Linked DNA regions of Thermogemmata fonticola. The protein of the gene in region 1 binds, or shares a complex with, the protein of each later gene. Links are inferred from orthologs where the notes say so. Each region holds a gene or a part of one and is shown in the gene's direction. Other genes may lie near its edges.

What was found.
Region 2: the proteins of H0921_RS12340 (region 1) and H0921_RS06505 are in contact, whole or in part, in a crystal structure (PDB 5UE9), measured with the Lactococcus lactis proteins. The link is inferred for Thermogemmata fonticola from one-to-one orthologs. Residues at the interface, in WP_025017116.1 of Lactococcus lactis: Gly25, Phe27, Phe29, Glu32, Tyr33, Lys35, Tyr36, Lys48, Phe56, Thr60, Pro61, Arg62, Val63, Ala64, Glu65, Thr66, Ala67, Ser68, Gly69, Met70, Ile74, Gln77, Pro223, Glu251, Phe274, Ala275, Pro277, Phe278; in WP_023189152.1 of Lactococcus lactis: Leu4, Gln5, Ala47, Ser48, Met49, Leu50, Leu51, Arg52, Arg53, Met95, Leu98, Arg223, Met224, Ala225, Cys226, Ile228, Gly229, Ala230, Cys231, Tyr232, Ala233, Val235, Glu236, His237, Asn243, His244, Ala245, Lys247, Glu250.

Annotation. Positions count from the first base shown.
Region 1 is NZ_JACEFB010000009.1:101,033-110,855, reverse strand. The notes cover bases 3,060-6,002. They hold H0921_RS12340 (dihydroorotate dehydrogenase), read left to right. Parts: upstream 3,060-4,045; coding sequence 4,046-4,960; downstream 4,961-6,002. Other genes in these bases: H0921_RS12330 (hypothetical protein), read right to left, coding at 5,669-6,002; trxA (thioredoxin), read right to left, coding at 5,051-5,380; H0921_RS12345 (nucleotidyltransferase domain-containing protein), read left to right, coding at 3,060-3,773. Also shown: H0921_RS12355 (DUF885 domain-containing protein), read left to right, coding at 1-1,822; H0921_RS12350 (nucleotidyltransferase domain-containing protein), read left to right, coding at 2,051-3,019; more of H0921_RS12345, read left to right, coding at 3,012-3,059; more of H0921_RS12330, read right to left, coding at 6,003-6,661; H0921_RS12325 (Clp protease N-terminal domain-containing protein), read left to right, coding at 7,102-7,599; thyX (FAD-dependent thymidylate synthase), read right to left, coding at 7,765-8,598; hydroxysqualene dehydroxylase HpnE, read right to left, coding at 8,801-9,823.
Region 2 is NZ_JACEFB010000003.1:103,910-111,162, forward strand. Bases 1-2,873 are described here. They hold H0921_RS06505 (dihydroorotate dehydrogenase electron transfer subunit), read left to right. Parts: upstream 1-953; coding sequence 954-1,793; downstream 1,794-2,873. Other genes in these bases: H0921_RS06500 (pseudouridine synthase), read left to right, coding at 52-855; H0921_RS06510 (tetratricopeptide repeat protein), read right to left, coding at 1,953-2,624. Outside these bases: H0921_RS06515 (hypothetical protein), read right to left, coding at 3,018-3,443; H0921_RS06520 (hypothetical protein), read right to left, coding at 3,557-3,799; guaA (glutamine-hydrolyzing GMP synthase), read right to left, coding at 3,828-5,369; proC (pyrroline-5-carboxylate reductase), read right to left, coding at 5,455-6,315; H0921_RS06535 (hypothetical protein), read left to right, coding at 6,738-7,253.

The DNA of each region.
Region 1 (9,823 bases):
TCGGGCAGCAAGTCTGGGAATCGCCCTGGCACTGGCGGCCGGACCCAGCGCCGGCGGGCTTCGGGGAGACCTGTCCATGACCGAACCCCAACAAACCGGACAACAGCACAGCGGGCCACAGCAGACCGGACAACAGCCAGCAGAACAGCAGCCAGCGGACCAGCGGCTGGCGGAATTGTTCCAGCAATACGTCCAGGAGCAATGCCAGCGGCACCCCTATTGGGCCACGCAACTGGGGAACCACGAGCACGACGACCGCTTGGATGATCTGTCCCCCGCGGCCCGGCAAAAAGACGTGGAACAGTGGCGCATCTGGCGGCAACGGCTGGAACGGGACATCGACCCCCGCCGCCTCTCCCCCTCGGCCCAGATCGATCTGGCCATCTGGAAACACGCGCTGGACTACGCCCTCTGGCAAGCCGAACACGATGACCGCTTCCGCTACGATCCCCGCGTCTACGGCGAGTACCTGACCGATAGCGTCTTCGCGCTGTTCACCCAATCGACCTTGCCACGGGAGCGCAACGTGCAGAATGCCGCCCGGCGGATCACCTACCTTCCCCGGATCATCGCCGCCGCTCAGGCCAGCCTGCACAATCCCCCGCGGGTGCTGACGGAAGTCGCCATCCAGCGGACCAAGGGCGCCATCGCCTTCTACGAAAAGGACATCTACACCCTCGCCGGGGAAAGACCTGGAAGCGAACCGCTGGCCACGCCTTGCCGGGCCGCGGTCACCGCCTTGCAGGATTACCTCCGCTGGCTGGAACAGGAGCTTCTCCCCCGCTCCCAAGGCGACTGGCGGCTCGGACCGGAAAAATTCGCCCAGAAGCTGGCCCTGGAACTGGACGCCGGCCTGACCGCCGCCGAAGTGCTTCGCCTGGCCGAAGCCGAAGCCGACCGCGTGGAGCTGGAAATGTGGTACGTCGCCCGCCAGCTCTGGTCCCGTCTCTTTCCCGGTAAGCCGCTTCCGCCCGACGATGCCGAAGGCCGCCGCTTCACCATCCGCAGCGTGCTCGACGAGCTAGCCAAAGACCATCCCAAAGCCGAGGACCTGGTCGAAGAAGTCCGCCGGACCGTCGAGAACATCCGCCGCTTCATCCGCGACAACCGCATCCTGACCTTGCCGGAACCTGACACCTGCCAGATCGTGGAGATGCCCCCCTTCCAGCGGGGTTACTCCGTCGCCTATCTCAATCCCGCTCCGCCGCTGGACCCCAAAGCCGCCAGCTTGTATGCCGTGGCCCCACCCCCCGCCGATTGGCCCGCCCCGCGCATCGAAGCCTTCCTCCGCGAATACAACCGCCACATGCTCCAGATTCTCACCATCCACGAAGCCTATCCCGGCCACTACGTCCAACTGGCCTATGCCAACCGCCATCCCTCCCTCATCCGCAAGGTGTTCGCCTCCGGGGTCTTTGCCGAAGGCTGGGCCGTCTACACCGAACAGATGATGCTGGATCAAGGCTACGGCCAAGGTGATCTGGCCCTGCGCCTGCATCAGTTGAAGTTTTACCTGCGAGCGGTGCTCAACGCCCTGCTCGACTACCACATGCATTGCAGCAACTGGGATGATGAGACCGCCCGCCGCCTGCTCATGGAACGGGGCTTCCAGACGGAGGGGGAAGCCGTCGGCAAAATCCTCCGCGCCAAGCAAAATAGCGTCCAGCTTTCGACCTATTTCGTGGGCCGAATGGCCTTCTACCGCCTTCGCCAGCAGGTGCAGCGCCGCCGGGGCGACGCCTTCGATCTGGGCCGCTTCCACGAAGAAGTCCTCAGCCACGGCACCCTGCCCGTCAAGTATCTGCCCAACCTCGTCCGCTGAGCTACGCCCTCCCCCCTCCCCCTCTTCCCCCACTCTCCCCACGCCGTCCGTCCCCCGCGCCGTCCGCCCCCCACCACCCCCCCGCCGCCCCTGGCCTACCACTCCTCGAATCTAAGCGTCGCCCCGCATCCGTTCGGTCAAGCCCGCTAGGCTCCTGGGACGCGTGTTGGAAACGGCCGATACCAAGTCTCGGCCCCATCAGTGGCTCTTTACTGCAGGGCGTACAATATGCCGAAGCGGGCGGGGAAACCCACGATGGCCGTCGAAGAGTATCCATTCCAGCATCACCGTTCGGATTTTCTCATTCCGCCGGGGACGCAGGTAGTCCTGAAGGTGTCCAAAGCCCTTGCGGATGGCACGGTGCGCCCGCCGGGCAGTGTGGCCGTGATCGTGGACATCCCCAAGGACAACCGCCACGCTTACACTATACGCTTTGCGGATGGTCCGACGGTGTCAGCTTTCTTCCAGGAACTGGCCATCCGCCGCAAGGAGGTCGAGGACCAGCTCGCCCGACCCAATGCCAATCTGCGCCCCTGGATCATCTACTGCTGCCAGGTGGGTTCCCATGCTTACGGTTTGGCCACCGAGGATTCCGACACCGACCTCCGCGGCATCTACCTGCCTCCCGCCCGCTGGCACTGGTCGCTCTGGAAACTCCCGGAACAACTGGAATACGCCTGCGAAACCCAGGATGAGGTCTATTGGGAACTGGAAAAGTTTCTCAAACTTGCCTTGAAGGCCAACCCGAACGTGCTGGAGACGCTCTGGACCCCCCGCGTGTTGTATGCCGACCCCGTGGCTCAACGCCTGCGCGAGATCCGGGAGGCCTTCCTGTCCCGCCACCTGTATCGGACCTACTCCGGCTATGTCCTCAGTCAGTTCCGTCTCATGGCCAAGGCTTACGCACGCACAGGAACCTGGAAATCCAAGCACGCCATGCATCTGATTCGCTTGCTCTACTCCGGCATCGACGCTCTGCGTTCTGGCCAGATTCGCGTCGACGTTTCGGAACACCGCGAGGAATTGCTGGCGATCAAGGCGGGACTGCTCACCTGGGAAGAGGTCCACCAGAAAGCTCTAGCCCTGAACCAGCAGTTCCAGGAAGCCTACCAACAAACCCGGCTTCCGGAGCAACCCGACTATCGACAGGTGGATCAATTCCTGATCTGGGCACGGCGGAGGATGGTTGATGCTTGATCTTGATCTCCAGGCCCTTCGGCGTCTGGTGGAAACCCAGCACTATCGCCCTCTGTTCGTTACGGTCAGCGGCGCTCACCTCTACGGCTTCCCCTCACCCGATAGCGATGTGGACCTGCGGGGAGCGCATCTGTTGCCTCTGCGCGAAGTCGTCGGGCTGGACCTCCCGGAACAGACCGTGGAGCGGAAGCTGGACCTGGCGAGCACGGAAGTGGAACTGGTCAGCCATGACCTGGGGAAATACCTGCGCCTGCTCGTGAAAAACAACGGCTACGTGATGGAGCAGATTTTCTCCCCGCTGATCGTGGTCGGCGCGGATTTTCTCCACGAGCTGCGCCCCCTGGCTCGCCGCTGCATCACGCGGCACCACTACCATCACTACCGCGGCTTCTTCGCCACCCAGCGCAAGCTCCTCAACAAACAACAGCCGAAAATCCTCAAGACGGTCTTGTACGCCTACCGCGTGCTCCTCAGCGGCATCCATCTGTTGCGCACCGGCGAGGTCGTCGCCTCTCTGCCCCAATTGGCTGAGGAGTATCAGCGCCCGTTCCTGCTGGAACTGATCGCCCAGAAACAGCAAGAGAAGGGGACGGCCCCGGCCCTCGACTGGACCTTCCACGACCAGCAACTCCGCGAGCTAGAGGAACTCCTGGATCGGAGCTACCAGCAATCCCCTCTCCCCGCGGAACGCGACCGGCAAGCGGTCCATCAGTTCCTGGTGGACTATCGCCTACGACCCGAACCGCTCCAATGAAGGAACGGCGCTCGCAGGTGTCCAACTCCGGCTTTGCCGGAAAATCATCTCCATACTGTTCGACTGTTTGCTGGATGTTTTCCAAGTGCAGGCGTTGCTCCCACTGTTTACTTCTTCTCCCCCGGAGGAGAAAGGAGAGAGTAAGATACCCCAGGGTGCCGGATAGGCCGGGAGGCGGGTACTCCGGGGTGTCCGAGATTCGGGCGGGACTGGAGGGCGTGCCACTCCGGTGGGAGGATGGAGTATCGCTCCGCCGGCCAAGAGGAGCCAGCATGGTGGATTTGAGCGTCCAACTGGGACGTTTGCGCTTGCGCAATCCGATTCTGGCGGCTTCGGGAACCATCGGTTACGGGCGGGAGATGGAGGACTACCTCGACTTCCGCCACTTGGGCGGCCTGATCCCCAAGACGGTGACCCGGCAGCCCCGCGCGGGCAATCCCCCGCCGCGCACCGTGGAGACCCCCTGCGGCCTGCTCAACGCCATCGGCTTAGACAACGACGGCTGGGAGCACTTCTGGGAGCACCACTGGCCGTATTTGCGCACCTTGCCGACCGCGATCATTGTGAACATTGCCGGCAAAAGCGAGGACGAGTTTGTGGCTTTGGCCGCGGATGTGGCGGAACGCGGAGCGGAGATCGCCGCCCTGGAGCTGAACCTGTCCTGCCCCAACGTGAGCGGGGGATTGGACTTTGCCACGGATGCGGAGCGGACGCGGCGGATCGTGCAGCGCTGCCGTCAGGCCTGTCCCCACGTGCCGATCATCGCCAAGCTGACGCCCAACGTGACGGACATCACCGCGATCGCAGCGGCGGCAGCGGAGGGGGGAGCCGATGCCGTCAGCGCCGTCAACACCTATCTGGGGATGGCCATCGACTGGCGGCGGCAGCGCCCGCGTCTGGGCAATGTCACCGGCGGACTGAGCGGCCCGGCGATCAAACCGTTGGCACTACGCGCGGTCTGGGCCATTGCCCGGCGCCGCATCGTGCCGGTCATCGGCATCGGAGGCATTGCCACGCTCGATGACGTTATGGAGTTCCTGGTGGCCGGGGCTTCCGCCGTCCAGATCGGCACCGCTCATTTTTACGATCCCAGCGTCAGCTCGCGCCTGGCCCAAGCCCTGCCGGAAGCCGTGGCCCAACTCGGCGCCCGCCGCCTCAGCGACATCATCGGCTCGCTGCAAGTGTGAACGGAAGCCGGACAGGATCGGCGACCAGGATCAGCGGCTCCTGGGCAACTCCGACCCTCCGGTTCCTTCAATGCCGGAACCGCCGTCTCCTCACTTGTACTTGTCGATGAGCCGGGCCAGGTGATCCTCCGACACCAATCCCACTTCCTGGTAGAGCGGGCGATCGCTCCCCTTGAAGAAGATGATGCGCGGAATGGTCATCACGTCGTATTTGACCGCGAGATTGGGGTTTTCATCGACGTTGAGTTTGGCGACCTTAACCTTGCCCGCGTAGCGGTCGGCCAGGCGATCGATGATCGGCGACAAGACCCGACAGGGGCCGCACCACGGGGCCCAGAAATCCACCACCACCAGCGTATCGCCGCCGACATGCTCATGCCAATTCTGCTCGGTCAATTCGACCACATTGGGACTGGCCATACGTCAATTCCTCGTGTTAAAGGTCGTTTCGCGGTGTTCCCGTCATGGATCACCACTGCCATTTTACACACGGCTGCGCCTTGTACCACCTCAGTAGTAGTACCTGAGGGCAGCGTTCCAGCGTCACCGTTCAGGATGATTTCCCCAGCGCAGAGGTTACAAAGAGGCATCGCCGCAGCCGTTGGCCTGGCAAGGTGCAGCATCCCAGGAAGAAGGGCCGCACGATGGGAAAGCCGTCAGGCGGCAAGTGTTTCAGGGCACATGCCGGCTGCGATGCGAGGGCCGTGGTCACTCGATTTTCCGCTTGGAAGGGGTGATCACCCGGATGGTGTGGAGGGGGAAGAGTTTCCAGCCGGCGTCGGTTTCGCCTAGCAGGCCGAGGAGCTGCGCGGTCTGTCCTTCCTCCGGCAGGGTCAGGGGGATGATGACGAGCCGTTCGCCTTGACCAGCCAGTGTCACTTCGGCGGCAGCATGGTGGGTGTTGGGGTCATGGGCGAGCATTTCCCAGCGGAGCAGTTGGGGGCCGAAGGGGAGCGGCTCGGCCTTGCGCAGCGGCAGAGCGTCCCGGAGGCGTTCCCGCCCGCCGGCCAGAGCGAAGAGCGGCTTGAGATTGCGGGCCGGCACGAGAGGATCGTTCGCCGTCGGTTGGAGGATTTGGACATTCCAGGCCAGGCCTTCCCGTGGGCGTTGCAGTGGCTGGGCTTGCGGAAAAGTCACGCTGCGGATGGCCGACATTTTGCCGCCCCGAACCCCGCCGGAAAAGGTCCGCTTCTCGCCCGCAGCCGTCAGGCCGGCCAGGGTGAAAGTGTTGATCCCGCGGTATTGGAGGGTTCCCGTCAAGGCCTGCTGGAGACCCTGGATGCGATAGGTGACGAACTGCCGGTCGTAATCGAACTCGACCGCCGCCAAGGACCGGACCGGCACGAAGGTGAGCACGCCTTGAGTCAAGGTCGTGGAATGGGGTTCGCGGATGACCAGGGCCAAAGGTCCGCGCCGTCCGTCTTCGTCCGCGGCGTTGGGGTCCGCCAGCCAAGCCAGGCGCCGGACATTGCCGCTCCATTCCACCTGCTGAAGGGCCGTTTCCTGACCCTCGGTATCGACGACAACCGCTTGAGCCGCCTTGGGAGGCTGCTGGGCCGACAGCCCCCGCATCCCTCGCGGAGTCATCCCCAACAGAGGCATAGCTGGCAGAGATGCCGCCAGCAGAGAGATCGCTAGCGAAAACACTCCGAAAAGCCTGCCGAAACGAGCATGGCTGGTCCAGGTAGTCGCTCTGGTCACACGCAGGTTCCTCCGTGCGTCAGGACAGGGGAACGGGAAACCCCCAGGATCAGGATACTGAGAAACTCGGTAACGGAAGCGGTCCTGTCCTTCCACCGCTGGGGTCGCTTTCCCAGGCCGGGGCAAGTTGGGCAGGCGACCGGCGGCTGGTTTCCCTGGTCCCCTCCTGCCTCCCCTCCGCCCCTCCCCTGTTGATCGGGTCCCTCCCCCTGCCGTCCCTTCTCCGGTCCAGGCCATCCTTTCCACCCCTTCTCTTTTCCTGCTGAAACTCAGAAAGCTGATGAGCAAGGAAAAATCGTCAAAAAGCGGTGCAAAAACGCTTGAAGAGTTGGCGGGATGGTGCCATAATCACGGCTAGCCGGAGTAGGAATCCCTCGGTCTTCGGGCGGGTGGGGCAGATACCGCTTCCCGCACCCCCCGGTTAGCCAATGGAACGAGCCGTGGACGACGATATTTTCCTTGCAGGCGGACGGTTGCGGTCCGACATACTGACTGATGCGGCGGCCCGTGCCATCCGGGAATCGTTGACCCAAGCGCGTCTCACCAATTGGGACAGCGTGCGCACGCCGCACCTCTTCATGGGCCTACTCGCCGCTCCCGATAGCGGCGTGCATAAATGGGCCAACCGCCTCGGTGCCGACATCCCCAACCTGCTCGAACAATTCCGCGAACTCTTCCTCCAAACGGACGGCGAACCCCCTCCCCCCCTTCTGCTCAACCGCGAATTCCTCTCAGACAATGTCATCCGCATCCTCCGCGATGCCCTTCAGCGAGCCAAAGACTGCGGGCGCTCGCGCATCACCCCCCTGGACCTTCTCATCACTCTCTTCACCACCCCCAACAGCATCGTGGCCGAATGCTTCGAGCGCGTCGGCGTCACTGCCGCCAAACTCACCGAAATCGCGGTCCGGGCGGAACACGAAGTCACCGTCCAGTAATCCCCCGGCGCAAGGGCACAAACCTGTGCTCCCCTTCCGCCCGGCCTCAAAGCTCCTCAGAACCGACCCTGCCGAAACAGACCGATCTACGCGTATCGCCACAGCCAACTCTCCAAACGTTGCTAGACCGGCACGGACTATCGGGAATGCCGACCCCTCGCCCTTTCACACCTTACGGTACGCCGTGACGATCTCGAAGGTGCCGTCGCCCAGATCGACGCGCTGGTAGTCCCCGAACAGGTTGGGGGCTTCCTTTTGGAGTATGTCCAGCAGGCGATTGGCGAGTTTGCGGATTTCCGGCTCGGCGTGGCGGCTGCCCCGTTGTTCGAGGAAGTGCCGCAGGGCGCGGGCGTTGGCCGTGATGAATATCTTGGTCTCAGTGGCGTTGGGCAGAACGCTTCGGGCGGCTTGACGAGCCAGCTTGCGCCGCAGGGTCTTGTCCTCCATTTCTGGCAGCTTGCGCTGGAGCAGCTCGACGAGCTGGACGTAAGCCTGGTGGACGGTTTGAATCGCCTCCAGCCAGACGGCATGCAATTCCGGGTCATGGGCAATGATGTCCGGCTCCACATATTCCGCCACGCTTTCATCGACGTAGCGCTGGGAGAGTTGGGAAAAGCCAAAGCCCGCTCTGTGGCGGACCAGTTCGTGGGTGAGGCTGCGGCTGACGCCGGTGATGAGGAAGTTCCAGACAGCGTGTTCGAGGACGGAGCCGTGGCCGGATTCTTTGATGTGGTGGAGGTAAGCTTTGTTGCCGCCGGGTCGTGGTCGGGCAAAGCTCATGTAGCAAACTCGGCCTGCGGTTTCGCAGAGTATCTCGGCGGGGATGTCGCTGTCACTGGACCAGGTGACGCCATGATCGGCCAGGAAGCGGCGCAACTCCTCGGTGTTGAGCATCTGGCGACCCAAAACGTAGATGGTAGGTTCTCGAAGAATGCGGACGGTTCCCAGCGGAGAACCTGCATCACCCAAACGCTGAGCGGCTGAAGATGGTTCCGTCATGATCGCCCCTCCGCCTTCCTTCAGGGTCACCCCTCTGCAACGGCTTGGCCGCAGCTCCACCCACCGTTTCCACCTGAGCGAACAAAAGTCCGCTCCATAACCGATATAGACGAAAATTCCAGAGGACTTCCCCAAAAAGTTGGTTTATTTGGACAGGCTGGCGGGGAGAGTCAAAATGAGGAAATGAGGAGTCGCGGGGAGGTCAAGACGGTTCTCCCGCTCGCTGCAAGACGACCTGGGCGGCCAGATAGCCGCTGCGGACGGCGCTTTCCATGGTGGCGGGCCAGCCGGTGGCGGTCCAATCCCCGGCGAGGGCCAGGTTGGAGAGCGGCGAAGCCTGGGGCGGGCGCCAGCGATCGACACCCGGCACGGGGCGGAAGGTGGCTTGATGCTCCGTGATGACGCGGGCGTGTAGGAGGCGGGCAGTCCGGGCCGCCGGGAGCAGTTGCCGTAGTTCCTGTACGACGCGCTGCTGCAAGTCCGCATGTCCCCCCGCCAGATGAGCCGTCGAGGCACTGATGACCACCTGAAGGTAATGGCTCTCAGCGGAAACCGCAGGCGGAACCGCAGGCTGCTGCGGAGAGGGCAGAACCGTGGCGGAATGGCCATCCGCGGAAGGCGAGGAGTTTTCTGGGGAGAAGTTCTCCGTGCCGTTCAGCTCCACGCCAGCGGGGAAGGGACGGCGAAAAAGCCACTGGGACACACCGCCGACCACAACAGCATGGGGCCAGGGTAATACGGGTCGGTCGAACCAGAGATGCAGGCTGGTGATCGGGGCGGTTTCCAATTGGCGGATGCGGTCCAAGACCGGAAACTGCTCGAAGAGGGACGGAGGCAGCAGGTCCGGCAGGCGATAGAACGGCACGGCCAGGATGTAGTGGTCAGCTTGCAGGCGGGAAGCATCCCGGAGTTCGACGGCAGCGACCCGCGGTTGAAGCGGATCGAGCAGCAGACGGCGGACGGCGGCCTGGAGGCGGACCCTCACCCCATGCCGGGCAAAAAAGGCCTGCAACTCCGAACCGTAGAGGCGCTCCAGAGGTACGATCGGAAGGTGGACCCTCCAGCCGTCGCGCTGCTGGAGGAAGCCTTCGACAAAAACCTTGCGGGCATATTTGCGTCCCGCCGTGGCGCAGGGTTCGTTCAAGGCGCTGACCAGCACGGTGTTCCAGAAGCGGGCCAAGGTGCGATCCGTCTGGCCGTGGGTGCGCAGCCAGGGTTCCAGCGG
Region 2 (7,253 bases), on another replicon or contig:
TTTCGTCATGAAGGACCACGCAGGTTTGGGAAAAGTTGCTACAATGCCAGCATGGAACGTCTCAACAAATACCTGGCCCACGCGGGTGTGGGGTCTCGCCGTTACTGTGACGAATTGATCGCCGCCGGTCGCGTCACTGTGGACGGTGTCGTGGTCACCGCTTTGGGCACGAAGATTGACCCTTTGGTGCATCGCGTGGCTGTGGATGAACAGCCGGTACGTCCTGAGCGGCCCGTGTACTGGCTGTTGCACAAACCGGCGGGAGTTCTTTGTACGAATTATGACCCAGCGGGGCGTCCACGGGCCATCGATCTGCTCCCCCATGTGCAGGAGCGAGTTTACACGGTGGGCCGGCTCGATGAAGCCAGTGAAGGGCTGTTGTTGATGACCAACGATGGCGCATTGGCCGCCGCTCTAATGCACCCCCGCTACGGCATCCCCAAGACCTATCTGGTCCAAGTGGCAGGCAAACCCAGTCGGGAGGAATTGCAACGCCTCACGGAGGGCATTTGGCTCAGCGATGGCAAGGTGCGCGCCAAAAGTGTCCACACTCTCTGGCAGCAGGGAAATAGCACGTGGTTGCGGATCGTCCTTTGTGAAGGCAAGAATCGAGAAATCCGCCGGATGTTGGCCCGATTGGGGCATAAGGTGATGCGCCTGAAACGAATTGCTATTGGCCCGGTTCGCCTTGGACGCCTCAAGAAAGGAAAATCCCGACCCCTGACGGCGAAGGAACTAACCGCCCTGCGTCAATGGGTCGAGAGGGCACGCCAAAAACTGGTTGAGCAACGGGCACGCCTGAACGCCCGCCGTCGATCGCCTCCTCGTCCCCAGCCGCCGGCAACCTCCTCGTGATGTGAGAGCTGCACCAAACCTCCCCGTCGTGATGTCAGACCCTGGATCAGACCTCCCCGACTCAAGCGACAATATCCTGCTCATCCGGGGGAATAGTCATGCCCCATCTCCGCCGTGCCCGTGTGTTCCTCCAGGAACCGCTCGCTGAGCGAACGTATCGCCTGCGCCTGGAATGCCCGGAAATTGCTAGCCGGATTCGGCCAGGCCAGTTCGTGATGCTCCGTTTGCCGGAGTGCAACGACCCGCTCTTAGGTCGGCCTTTCGCCCTCTACGACACCGTTGTCGATGGACAGCAACAACCTTGGGGTCTCGATATCGTCTATCTGTTGGTCGGTCAGATGACGGGCCGTCTAAGCCAGTTGAACGCAGGAAGCTGCTTAGAGATATGGGGACCTCTGGGCCAGCCTTTCCCGGATTTCAGCGGTGTGGAGCAGGTAGTGCTCGTGGCTGGTGGCATTGGCCAGACACCTTTTCCCGCCTATACCCGCTATCTGCTCGGACGCCAAGGGTATGGCGGCGTTCCCCCTCAACAACGCGTATCGAGAGTGCTGCTCTACTACGGTGTCCGGACCGCGGCCCGTGTAGCAGGACTGGCTGACTTTCAGGCGGCCGGTGCCGAGGTGTTCCTGGCGAGTGACGACGGAACAGTGGGCTGGCATGGGTCGATTCTCGACCGGCTCATAGCTGAGCAGCCAGAGGGGATTCTCCTGGGATGCGGACCGGAACCGATGCTCCACTCCCTCGCACGCCTGGCTGTCCAATGGCAACGCCCCTGCTTTGTCTCCCTGGAAACCCCCATGGCCTGCGGCCTCGGAGCCTGCTTCAGTTGTGTCACGCGCATCCGAACCGAGCAGGGTTGGGACTACCGCCGCGTTTGCCTTGAAGGTCCCACCTTCGAGGCAGCCCAGTGGTACGACGCATTCGCTCTGGAGCGCTGATCTTTTCAGGGTATCTACAACAAGCAGCAGGCTAGCCGAAGGCTAGCCGACGGAATCAGTGCCCGCCGCCATTCGGCCGCTCGCAAGACCCAAGTATGCTGCGATTCCGCGTCCTGTGCCCGATCGGGTCATTCACTCCTGACTGATCTGAAAGACGATTTAGCCCGCCCGGAGGGGAAAAGGCAAGGAATAGCGCATGGCACTTCGCAACAGCGGTTGATGCCGCCGGGCCTGTTCAAAGCGCAGTTGGCGAATCCATTCCTCCACATGTTGCCCAGCCATCGGTGTGCGGCACAAGAAGCGTGCAGCACATACCACGCGCAGGGCCAGTGAGGGGCGTCCGGCCCGGATCATCCCGCGAACCAGCCGTTGCAAAATCGGCAGGCTTCCTGGGGCTTGCCGAGCAGCTCGAAGCAACAAACGGGCGCCGCGGCGGACCTTCCCCATCCCGATCAAGGCCTCGCCCAAGGCGGAACGATAGAGCGGGTGCTGGGGTCTCCGCCGCCAAGCGCGCCAGAACCAGCGGGCAGCACGATCATGGCCTCCGACAGGATCCTCTGCCCAGGCGCACCCCAACAAATACTGCCACCGGCTCTTTGTCGGGCAGAGCATGACCGCTCGGCGAAGATGCCATCGGGCACGGGCATACTCTCCCAAAGAGAGATATAGATGCCCTGTTAAGGCTTCCGCTCGCGCACGCTGCTGCACGGACAAGCTCGGCAGATGCAAATACCGCCGCAATAAACGTAGAGCGTCGGTCCGACGGCCCGCTCGAACAGCCTGCCGAACCGACGCCCAAGCCCCTTGGAATACGGTGAGCGTCCTGCTCATGCCAACTGCCTCCTGCAGTTGTTTACCCAGAGATGGGCGATGGTTTTTGCGTCCGTGATGGAGAAGATATACCAACCGTTCCACTTTTCGCAAGCACGAAATCCCGTGCCGCTTCCATTCAGAAAATAGCAAAATCTTCTCCCCATGAAGAGCGGACTGTAGCGTTTTGCGACAGCCCCTCACCGCCTGCGACAGCTTCCCACGTAATACCATGCCGCGCTGGAATCAGCATTCAACGGGATGAACCGAACCTAAGCGAAATTGACGGTCGGCACAGAAACAGAGCGGGTTGGCGCTCTCATTCCGTATTGTCTCATCCTCGCCTTCCCTCCAATCCCGCTTCTCATTGCCGCTCTCGTCACCAGGCCCTGAGTCACAGAAAAAACTGAAGACCTAGGCCGATGGGGTAAGATCACTCTGCGAAGTGTTCTTTGCCTGGCGGCTGAGTCGGGCCAGTACAAAGGATCGCACGCACAAACCAACAAAGACGGCGCAGATGAGGATCATCAACTCCCCGGCGACCGCCGACTTTTTGAAAGGATCGAACGTGCCTGTATTGTTGATCTGCCGGAGGATGGGCATGAAACCGCCGATGACGCCGAGCACGCCGACCAACGCCGCCAGGTGCATCGCGTGTTTGCGGAGTTTGTCGGAAAAAGCCAACCCTCCCAGAATCACCAGGACAATCCCGAACGCTGCCGGAATCAACGCTGTCGGGCTGACTTTGCCTGTCTGGGGATTCGGTTCGGCGCCGAAGTAACCAACCAGACCCACAAGGATGAGCAAAAGGCCGGTGATCACAGTCGGGAGGGCCATCATTGTGCAGAACTCCTCAGCAAGAGTCGATGGCAATGCCAGGAACGGCCGATGCCGTGGTGCCGCAAGCCAGCCATTAGCTGGACTAACGGACGTTCTCAGGCACAGACGATCCGCTAGGCCTTGGCCATGGCCATTTGGACGCGCTGAACCAAATCATCCGGTCCTTCCAAGTCTACTCCCCACGCGTCGGCGAAAACGGTCAGCATGCCATCTGGAGCGATGAAGCGGTGCAGTCCTTGACCTAAGGGGAGGTCTAGGATCGCTCCTTGATCCGGGATCGCTCCAATTTCGGCTAAAGCCTGCAAGAGCAGAGCCTGGGTTTCCATGTCTTCCCGCGAGCAAATATCCACACGCATACCTGCCTCCCCAACCAGCACCGCCCCCTCACTCCCATTCGATCGTCGCTGGCGGTTTACTGCTGATATCATAGACCACGCGGTTGATCCCCTTCACCTTATTGATGATGTTCGTGGCGACACGGGCAAGCAGATCCTCCGGAAGGCGGGACCAATCCGCCGTCATGAAATCATCAGTTTGCACGCAGCGCAAGCATATGACATTCTCATAGGTTCGACCATCCCCCATCACTCCCACCGAACGCACGGGCAAGAGCACCGCAAACGCTTGGGACGTTCGGCGATACCAGCCGCTTTTGTGTAATTCCTCAAGGAAGATTGCATCGGCTTTGCGAAGAATGGCCAGCTTCTCCTCAGTTACCTCACCGAGGCAGCGGACCGCCAATCCTGGGCCAGGAAACGGATGACGCCACACGACTTCCTCAGGCAAGCCCAACTCCAGCCCCAGTTTGCGGACTTCATCCTTGAACAGGTCCCGCAAAGGTTCAATCAACTCAAATCCCAGCTCTTGGGGCAAGCCACCGACGTTGTGATGGAGCTTGATCGTGGCCGCGGGGCCATCGGCACTCCCGCCGCTTTCGATGACATCCGGGTACAGCGTGCCCTGCGCCAGGAAACGGGCATTGGGGATTTGCCGGGCCTCCTGCCGGAAGACCTCGATGAACAGATTGCCGATAATGCGCCGCTTCTCCTGCGGGTCCTCCACCCCCTTGAGAGCGGCAAGGAACCGTTGGCCTGCTTCCACGACATGGAGATCCGCCCGAAACCAGTCCCGGAAGGTATGGCGCACCAGTTCCGTTTCCCCTTCGCGCATCAGGCCAGTATCCACATAGATGCACGCCACCTGAGGACCTACCGCCTTGAGCAGCAGCGCGGCACACACACTCGAATCCACACCCCCGGACAACCCGCAGATGACCCGGCTGTCGCCGATCTGCTCCCGCAGCCGAGCCACTGTTTGCTCCACGAACGCTTGCATTTTCCAGCGGCCGCTGCAACCGCACACATCCCGGAGAAAGTTGGCTAGAATCTGGCCGCCGTGAGGCGTATGGCTCACCTCCGGATGGAATTGCAGGCCGAAGATCGGCCAGCGGCGGTGCTTGACGGCGGCTAAAGGACACTGCTCCGTACTGGCCAGGATTTCAAACTCTCCCGCGCTGTCACTGACGCTATCCCCATGACTCATCCAAACGGTGGATTCTAGCGGATAGCCCTGGAAGAGCGTATTGCGGTCCAGGACTGTCAGCGTAGCTCGGCCATATTCGCGGCTTTTCCCAGCCACTACTTGGCCGCCGAAGGCCGCCACTGCTAACTGCATACCATAGCAGATGCCCAAAATCGGAATCCCGGATTCCCAAAGGCGCGGATCGCACCGCGGCGCCCCCGGCTCGTTGACACTCGCCGGACCACCCGACAAGATGATCCCCCGCGGGCGTAGTTCCAAGACCCGCTCCAACGGTAAATCATGCCGGACCAACTGGCAAAAAACGTTCTGCTCCCGTACCCGCCGGGCAATCAACTGGGCGAACTGCGAACCAAAATCCAGAATCAGGATCAATTCGTCCTTCATAGTCTCTATGCCTATTCTGCCCATCGGCCCGATCACGCCGTTGGAACGGAGGACTTCACGATCGCCGGTTTCCCCCTGACGCTTCTCACTTCTTGGAGAAGCAGCCCTCGGCGGTGGAGGGATTTTGCCCCCCCTCGGCCAGCTCCTTAGCCCGGCACGTGGCCATCCAAACCGCTTGCTGGAGGACGCCCCGGACTCCCGCTTTTTCCAGCACATGCAAGCCCGCGATGGTAGTTCCACCGGGACTCGCCACGGCATCCTTGATCTGGGCAGGATGTCGTCCGTCTTCCAGGATCAGCCGTGCTGTCCCCAGGACCGTATGGGCCGCCAGTTCCAAAGCCAGGTTCCGCGGCAAACCGCTCAACACCCCTCCATCCGCCAAGGCTTCCACGATGAGGGCCACAAAGGCCGGCCCGCTACCACTTAGACCCGTCACCGCATCCAACAGAGTCTCCGGCACGCGACACACGTAGCCAACGGCTCGAAATAACCCCTCCACCTGCTCCACTTCCCTAGGTGTCACCTCCGGAGCTGCGCTTATGCCCGAGGCCCCGCAACCGACGAGGCAGCCGGTATTCGGCATGACCCGTACGATCCGGCGATGTCCTCCCAAGCCGTCCTGAAGAGTTTGCAAACGCACTCCGGCTGCTATCGACACGAATAGGTGCTCTGGACGAAGCACCGGCCGGATCTCTTCGAGAACCGCCTCGACATCCCCCGGTTTCACCGCCAGAAGGAGCAACTCGCAGCGGGAGGCCACTTCACGATTGGAGGCAGCCAGCGGCAACCCAATGCGTTGCGCGAACTGCTCGCGAGCCGCCGCCTGGATATCCCAGGCCCAACTGCGTGATAGGTCCAGACATTCTGTACGGCGCCAGGCGCTGGCTAAAGCTGTCGCCATCTGGCCCGTTCCTAAAAAACCCACACCCCAACGACCGACTGCCATAGTATCACGCCCCTCACCCCAACAGTGTCCTAAGAGCTTCGATCGCCCGTTCTCCGTTGACCTGTCATCCAGGTCCCGGAACCAGCATGCCAAATTGCTGACGTAATTTACTGTGCGCTTAAGACCTCACCCCCCACTCGGATGGTAAGAGTGCTATTATACCATTCTTTACCCGGCAGTGACGATTGTCATCAGGTCAGAGTCGCGAATAGGCCGCTCTCTTCCTACGGCGTTATCATCCTGGCATCGGGAAGAACTATGTCTTGCAACAATCCCCGCTCAGAGCTTAGAGGCACACTGTAATTTGACAACCCGAGGCAGTATCGAGCTGATATAGTAAATCCACAGTATCAGCTCTTTTGGCAAGGACGAGCCACATTGGTCAACGGTGGCCAACTTGCCCATCGGATCAGGGTTTTCCTATGGGCCTCAATCTGGACGCATTGATTTTTGTGCCCGCTCTCGCCGGCTGTGTGATGGCGGGAATCCTCCTGGTTGGCTTTGTTGCCCATCATTATTTGACCATCCTGGAGAGCACAGCCGCCGGGGGACGGGAAGTCACCTGGATGCGGGAAACGTTCCTGGAGTTCTTCTGGAAGGCGTGGTATGTGGCCTGGCTGCTAGGGCTGTGCTATGCACCTGTCTACATCGGCGTGAGTCTGATGGCACCGGCATCAACGGAACGCTGGCTGCTTGTGGCTTTGGCCTTATGGGTCCTGTTCCCCATCGCGCAATTATCTTCTCTGTCTGCCCCATCACCGTGGTATCCGCTGAGTTTGTCCGCACTCAACCGCATGGCCCGCAAACCCCAGTTGGTCTTTGGTTTCTATTTGCTGAGTCTTCCCGTGCTAGGATTGCTGACGGTTGCCTGGTATGGCTCATTCTTGCGAAGAGGTTCTCTACCAATAGCGGTCGCGGCAGCGTTCTTGTTGACCCTG